DNA from 3 places in the Actinosynnema sp. NPDC002837 genome. Region 1 is predicted to be linked to each of the others. Evidence: riboswitches for the same ligand, from Rfam matches in the RefSeq annotation. Region 1 holds a riboswitch; each other region holds the start of a gene.
The links. Region 1 has a riboswitch for S-adenosylmethionine ahead of thrC (threonine synthase). Riboswitches for the same ligand answer to the same signal wherever they lie in the genome.
Positions count from the first base shown of each region.

Region 2: another riboswitch for S-adenosylmethionine. It lies ahead of ABTZ99_RS09545 (methionine ABC transporter ATP-binding protein); the one in region 1 lies ahead of thrC (threonine synthase).
Region 3: another riboswitch for S-adenosylmethionine. It lies ahead of ABTZ99_RS01775 (aminotransferase class V-fold PLP-dependent enzyme); the one in region 1 lies ahead of thrC (threonine synthase).

Region 1 is NZ_JBEOVG010000013.1:93,958-96,213, forward strand. Features, by position in the region: gene thrC (threonine synthase) at 1-870, opposite strand, end outside; SAM riboswitch class I at 882-997, opposite strand; gene holA (DNA polymerase III subunit delta) at 1,095-2,078, shown strand.
Region 2 is NZ_JBEOVG010000009.1:108,458-110,713, reverse strand. Features, by position in the region: gene ABTZ99_RS09550 (methionine ABC transporter permease) at 1-143, opposite strand, end outside; gene ABTZ99_RS09545 (methionine ABC transporter ATP-binding protein) at 140-1,150, opposite strand; SAM riboswitch class I at 1,354-1,446, opposite strand; gene rsmA (16S rRNA (adenine(1518)-N(6)/adenine(1519)-N(6))-dimethyltransferase RsmA) at 1,533-2,256, opposite strand, start outside.
Region 3 is NZ_JBEOVG010000002.1:69,858-72,113, forward strand. Features, by position in the region: gene ABTZ99_RS01770 (potassium/proton antiporter) at 1-598, shown strand, start outside; SAM riboswitch class IV at 739-853, shown strand; gene ABTZ99_RS01775 (aminotransferase class V-fold PLP-dependent enzyme) at 894-2,216, shown strand; gene lspA (signal peptidase II) at 2,240-2,256, shown strand, end outside.

The sequences.
Region 1 (2,256 bases):
GGCCGAGACGGGGGAGCAGCCGGTGGCCTGCGCGCCGAACACGCGGTACGGGGTCTGCTCGACCAGGTCGAGGTCGCCCAGTTCGCGGAAGGACTTGTCGACCTTCGTCAACTGCGAGCCGGACGCGATGGGCACCACGATCTGGTCGGGCAGCCGCCAGCCGAGCTGTTCGGCGACCTCGTACCCGAGCGTCTTGGAGCCCTCGGCGTAGTAGGGGCGGACGTTGACGTTGACGAACGCCCAGTCCTCGTGCTCGGCGGCCAGTTCCTGCGCCAGCCGGTTCACGTCGTCGTAGTTGCCGTCGACGGTGATCAGGTTGCCGCCGTAGACGGCGGTCATGAGGATCTTCGCCCGCTCCAGCGTGGAGGGCACCAGGACCACGGACTCCCAGCCCGCGCGGGCCGCGGCGGCGGCGACGGCGTTGGCCAGGTTGCCGGTGGACGGGCAGGCCAGGACCTTGAAGCCCAGTTCGCGGGCGGCGGCGAGGGCGACGCCGACCACGCGGTCCTTGAACGAGTGGGTCGGGTTGCCGGTGTCGTCCTTCACCCACACCTTGCGCACGCCGAGGGCCTTGGCGAGGCGGTCGGCCTCGATCAGGCGGGTGCCGCCGGGGTTGGTGTTGGGGTGCGACTCGACGGTGGTCGGCACGGGGAGCAGGCCGCGGTAGCGCCAGATCGACCGGGGGCCCGCCTCGATGTCCTCGCGACGGATCCGACCGAAGTCGTAGGCCACTTCCAGCGGCCCGAAACACTCCAGACAGGCGTATTCGGCGGCGAGCGGCGTCTCGTGGCCGCATTCGCGACACGACAGCGCGCGGGCGGGACCGAGGTCGAAGGAGGTGGTGGCCGAGGGCACACTGACAGCAGTCATCGCGAGGTATCTCCTCATCTTTCCCGCGCACCGCGGGTCGGAATTGGCACCGTGGTCGCCAGCGGACGCTGTGCGACGGGTTGCCGGGGCTTCTTCGGGCCGATCCCTCTGCCCCTCTGGATGAGCGGTATTCAGTTGTGGGCTTCAACTTACGTCACGATCCCGACCCTCAGCCAGCGACGTCCACCATCCGGACGTCTGCCACCCGTGGGAGGATCGCGCCCGTGAGTGCGCCCGCTGACATGCCCGACGCCGTGCACCTGATCCTCGGCGAGGAGGAGTTGCTGGTCGAGCGCGCGGTGCGCGGTGCGCTGGCCGCGGCGCGGAAAGCCGATCCGCAGGCCGACCTGACCCGCGTCCGCGTGACCGATCTCACCCCGCCTGAGCTGGCGGAACTGGTGAGCCCGTCGCTGTTCGCCGAGGGACGGGTGGTCGCGCTGGAGGCCGCGCAGGAGTGCGGCAAGGAGATCGCCGACGCGGTCATCGGCTACGCCAAGGCCCCGGCGGACGGGGTGACGGTGGTGGTCGTCCACAGTGGCGGCGGGCGCAGCAAGGCGGCCAAGGACCTGCCCGCGGCGCTGCGCAAGGCAGGCGCCCGGGTGACCGAGTGCCCCAAGATCACCAAGGCGGCGGACCGGGAAGCGTTCGTGCGCAACGAGATCCGCGCGGCGGGCGGCGGCAAGGCCGACCCGGAGGCCGTGGCGGCGCTGATCGAGGCGGTGGGGTCGGACCTGCGCGAGTTGGCGGCGGCGGCGTCGCAGCTCGTCGCCGACACGGGCGGCAAGGTGGACGCCGAGGCGGTCCGCCGCTACCACCGCGGGCGGGCCGAGGTGACCGGGTTCGCGGTCGCGGAGAAGGCCGTGATGGGTGATCGGGCCGGTGCGCTGGAGGCGTTGCGGTGGGCGATCCAGCTCGGCGTGCCGCACGTCTTGGTCGCCGATGCCCTGGCCGACGCGGTGCGCACGATCGCGCGGGTGTCCGCGGTGGGCCGGGGCGACCCGTTCAAGCTGGCGGGCGAGCTCGGCATGCCGCCGTGGAAGGTGAAGAAGGCCCAAGGCCAGTCGCGTGGCTGGGAAGACCGAGGGCTGGCAGCCGCGATGACGGTGGTCGCGGACCTGAACGCCGACGTCAAGGGCGCCGCCGCCGACTCGGGCTACGCCCTGGAACGCGCCGTGCTGAAGATCGTCGCCGCCCACGGCCGCCGCTGACAGAGGCCTGGGGGATCGCACGGTCGGGCGGTCGGGGATCCGGAGGCTGGGGATCCGGAGGCTGGGGGATCGGGCGGCTGGGTGGTTGGTGGCCGGCGCTGGACCCTGGCGGCCAGGTGGCTGACGGCTGGCGGCCAAGTGGTTCGCGGCGGGGTGGGCGGTACTGGCTGAGGGCCGG
Region 2 (2,256 bases), on a different contig from region 1:
GGTGCGGTGAGCTGAAGCCAGATGCCGACAGGTGCTCCGAGCAGAACGGCGATCAGGGTGGAGACGACCACCATGTACAACGTCTCGCCGGTGGCGACCAGCAGGTCGTCGAACACGATGGACCAGGGTGTTGCGGACCTCACGCAGCTACTCCCTGAGGACCCGACAGGGTCCGGCGCACCGAGCCGCCCGCTTCCGAGATCCACTCCAGCGCCGAGTCGGCGCGCTCGCCCTTCAGGCCGACCCGGAACCGGGCCACCGGGGTCTCGCCGAGCCTGGTCAGGCCGCCGCCGAGCAGGTTGAGCTCCACGCCGAACCGGCCGGTGGCCTCGGGCAGCAGCGCGCCCACGGCGGCGAAGCCGATCAGCACGACGTCCGCGACCCGGTCGAACGCGGACTCCGCCGCCGGGTTCTGGTCCACGGCGGGCAGCAGCGACGCGGCCGTGCGGCTCGCGGCGTCCGACACCAGGTCGAGCACCTTGCCGTGCTCCACCACGCGGCCGTCCTCCAGCACCGCGACGTCGTCGCAGATCTTCCGGACCACGCCCATGTCGTGCGTGACCACGAGGACCGTCACGCCGAGCTCGGCGCGCGCCCGGTCCAGCACGGCGAGCACCGAGCCGGTGGTCTCGGGGTCCAGCGCGGACGTCGGCTCGTCGGCCAGCAGCACGGACGGCGACGCGGCGAGCGCCCGCGCGACCGCGATCCGCTGGCGCTGGCCGCCGGAGAGCTGGTCGGGGTAGGAGCCCGCCTTGTCGGTCAGCCCCACCAGGTCCAGCAGCTCGGCGACGCGGGTGCGGCGCTGCGGCCCGGCCACGCCCGCGGCTTCCAGCGGCAGCGCGACGTTGCCCGCGGCGGTGCGCTGGCGCAGCAGGGAATCCCCTTGCGGCACCACGCCGATCTGCCGGCGGGCGGCGCGCAGCGCGGTGCCGTCGAGCGAGACGAGGTCGGTGCCGTCGACGCGGATCGCGCCGCTGTCGGGCCGCTCCAGGAGCGCGACGCACCGGGCCAGGGTGGACTTGCCCGCCCCGCTGGGGCCGACGACGCCGAGCACGGTGCCCGCGGCGACGTCCAGGTTCACGCCGTCCAGCGCGCGAACCTGCCCGGTACTCCCGGGGAAGGTCTTGGTGAGGTTCTCGACAGTGATCACGTTTTCGCTCCACGACGGCATGCGGCAGCGCACGCCCGGGGCGTGCGTGACCGACGGCTCAGCTCGGAAAGGTGTCCTGGGTGAAGGACGCGGGGATTCGAGGCGCCTGCGGCTGCTCAGCGGCTGCGACAGGCGGACGACGTGCGGCGACCGTGGTCGACCACCCGCCGGCGGGTGAGCATTCGCATCCTGGGCACGTGATTCCTCCATCGTTCCTGGCGGAAGCACCTGCCCCCGTGGAGGGGTGGTTGCTGCGGCGTCGTGGAGCCAGGTCTCTCGGCCGCTCGGGATGGCACCACGAGTAGACCCGACCGGGCCCGGCTGACGCAAGTCCGAACCAGGATCGTCCGGCAAATCACACTTTCGGCCGAAAGATCAACGACTAGCGGGCGGACGCGGCCTCGGCTATCCGGATGAAGTCGCCGACGGCCAGTTGTTCGCCGCGCGCCGAGGGGTCCACGCCCGCCTCGACGAGCAGCCGCTGCGCCTCGGCGGCCGAGCCTGCCCAGCCCGACAGCGCGCCGCGCAGCATCTTGCGGCGTTGCGCGAAGGCCGCGTCCACCAAGGCGAACAGCCGCTTCTGGTCCACAGTGGACAGCTGCTCGTGCCGGTCGAACGCGACCAGCGCCGAGTCCACGTTCGGCACGGGCCAGAACACCGAGCGCGGCACGGGACCGGCCCGGCGGGCGTCCGCGTACCAGGCGAGCTTCACGCTGGGCACGCCGTAGACCTTGCTGCCGGGACCGGCGGCCATCCGGTCGGCCACCTCCGACTGCACCATCACCAGGCCCGTGCGCAACGACGGCAGCACGGCCAGCAGGTGCAGCACCACGGGCACGGCCACGTTGTACGGCAGGTTCGCCACCAGGGCGGTCGGCGCGACCGGGAGCTGCTCCGGGGTGACGCGCATCGCGTCGGCGTGCACGACGGACAGCCGGTCGGCCAGCTCAGCGGCCCGCTCCGCCACCGTGACCGGCAGGCGGTCGGCCAGCACGCCGTCGATCTCCACGGCCACCAGCGCGCGACAGGAGGGCAGCAACGCCAACGTGAGCGAGCCCAGGCCGGGCCCGACCTCGAGCACCACGTCGTCCGGGCGCAGGTCGGCC
Region 3 (2,256 bases), on a different contig from region 1:
GCTGGTGGCGGGCGCGGTGCTGGTGCTGCTGGCCCGGCCGCTGTCGGTGGCGTTCGCGGCGCTGCCGTTCCGGGTGCCGTGGCGGGAGCAGGTGTTCATCTCGTGGTCCGGGCTGCGCGGGGCCGTGCCGATCGTGTTCGCCCTGATCCCGCTGATCCAGGGCGTGCGCGGGGCGCAGCAGCTGGTGGACGCGGTGTTCGTGCTGGTCGTGGTGCTGACCGTGGTGCAGGGCACGAGCCTGCCGTGGCTGGCCAAGTGGCTGGGGCTGGTCAAGTCCGGCGAGGCGCACGAGGTGCAGGTCGACTCGTCGGCGCTGGACGACCTGGGCGCGGAGCTGCTCCAGGTCCGCATCCAGCCCGGCTCCAAGCTGCACGGCGTGTACCTGTCCGAGCTGCGGCTGCCGCCGGGCTCGTCGGTGAGCCTCGTGGTGCGGGACGCGAACGGCTTCACGCCGCAGCCGACGACCCGCTTGCAGGAGCACGACCAGCTGCTGGTGGTGTGCACCGAGGCCATGCGCACGGCGACCGAGCGCCGCATCCGCGCCGTGGACCGGGCGGGTCGGTTCGCGCGCTGGAAGGGCGACGTCGGTCTGCCGTGACGTGCCCGGGACGGCTCGTGACGTCCCGCGCCGGCCCCGTCGTGACGCCCCAGGATCGCGACGCCGGCCCCGCCGTGGCGCTCCCAGGATGTGAACGCCCCTCGACGGGGACGCGCGGGCTGGGTTAGCTTCGGGGCGAAGGTCATGAGTGCCAGCGCTAAGCCCAGGCTTGCTGGCCGGCAACCCTCCTACCGCGGTGGGGTGCCCCTGGTGAGGACCTGGCCTGGCGCGCAGGGCGCCCGGCAAGCGCGGGCTCCCTCTCCGGTGGGGTGTCCCCGGACCCCCGGAGGGCGTCATGACGATCGCAGTTCCCCTCACCACCACCGTCGCGGCTCTGCCCCGTGTGGTCGGCGCGTCGCTGCGCGTGCCGCTGGTCACCGGTGAGCGCGTCGAGTACGCCAACCTCGACCACGCGGCCAGCGCGCCGTGCCTGGAGCAGGTCCGCGACGCCGTGGACGAGGTGCTGCCCTGGTACGCCAGCGTGCACCGGGGCGCGGGCTTCGCCTCGCAGGTCAGCACCAAGGTCTACGAGCAGGCCCGCTCGTCGGTCCGGCGGTTCCTCAACGCCCGCGACAGCGACGCCGTGGTGTTCGCCCGCAACACCACCGACGCGCTGAACCTGCTGGCCAGGAGCCTGCCGAAGCACACCGCCGTGATCCTCTTCGACACCGAGCACCACGCCGCGCTGCTGCCGTGGCGCGGCCCGAACGTGCGTCGCCTGCGCACGCCGGCCTCGCCCGCCCAGGCGGTGCTGGAGCTGGACCGGGCGCTGCGCGCGGCGCCGGTCGGCCCGCGGCTGGTCGTGGTGACCGGCGCGTCCAACGTGACCGGCGAGATCTGGCCGGTGGCCGAGCTGGCCCGGGTGGCCCGCCGGCACGGCGCCCGGATCGCCCTGGACGCCGCCCAGCTCGCGCCGCACCGGCCGGTGGACGTGCGTGCGCTGGACGTCGACTACACCGTGCTCTCGGGGCACAAGATCTACGCCCCGTTCGGCGCGGGCGTGCTGGTCGGCCGGTCCGACTGGTTGCAGGCCGCCGAGCCGTACCTGGTGGGCGGTGGTGCGACGGCCCGCGTCACCGACCACGGCGACCGGCTGGGCGTGGCCTGGTCGGCGGTGCCCGAGCGGCACGAGGCGGGCACGCCGAACGTGGTGGGCGTGCACGCGCTGGCCGTGGCGTGCGACGTGCTGGGCAGGCACTGGGAGCAGACCACCGAGCACGAGCGCGTGCTGCTGGCGCGGCTGCGCGAGGGCCTGAAGACCGTGCCCGGCGTGCACGAGCTGACGCTGTTCGGCTCGGACCAGGACCGGGTGGGTGTGGTGAGCTTCACCGTCGGTGGCCAGGACGCCGGTTACCTGGCCGCCGCGCTGTCCGCCGAGCACGGCATCGGCGTGCGTGACGGCGCGTTCTGCGCGCACGTGGCCGTGCACCGGCTCGCCCACGGCGAACGCGCGCTGCGCGCGTCGATCGGGCTGGGCACCACCGAGGAGCACGTGGACCGGTTCGTGGCCGCGTTGCGCGCGCTCGTGGTCGAGGGCTCGCGGTGGGAGTACGAGGTCCGGGAGGGTCGTTGGGCGCCGCTGGACGACCAGCGCGCGCTCCCGCCGTTCCTGCGCTGACTCCGATGCTGGACAATGGCCCGGTGAGCACCGATCCCAA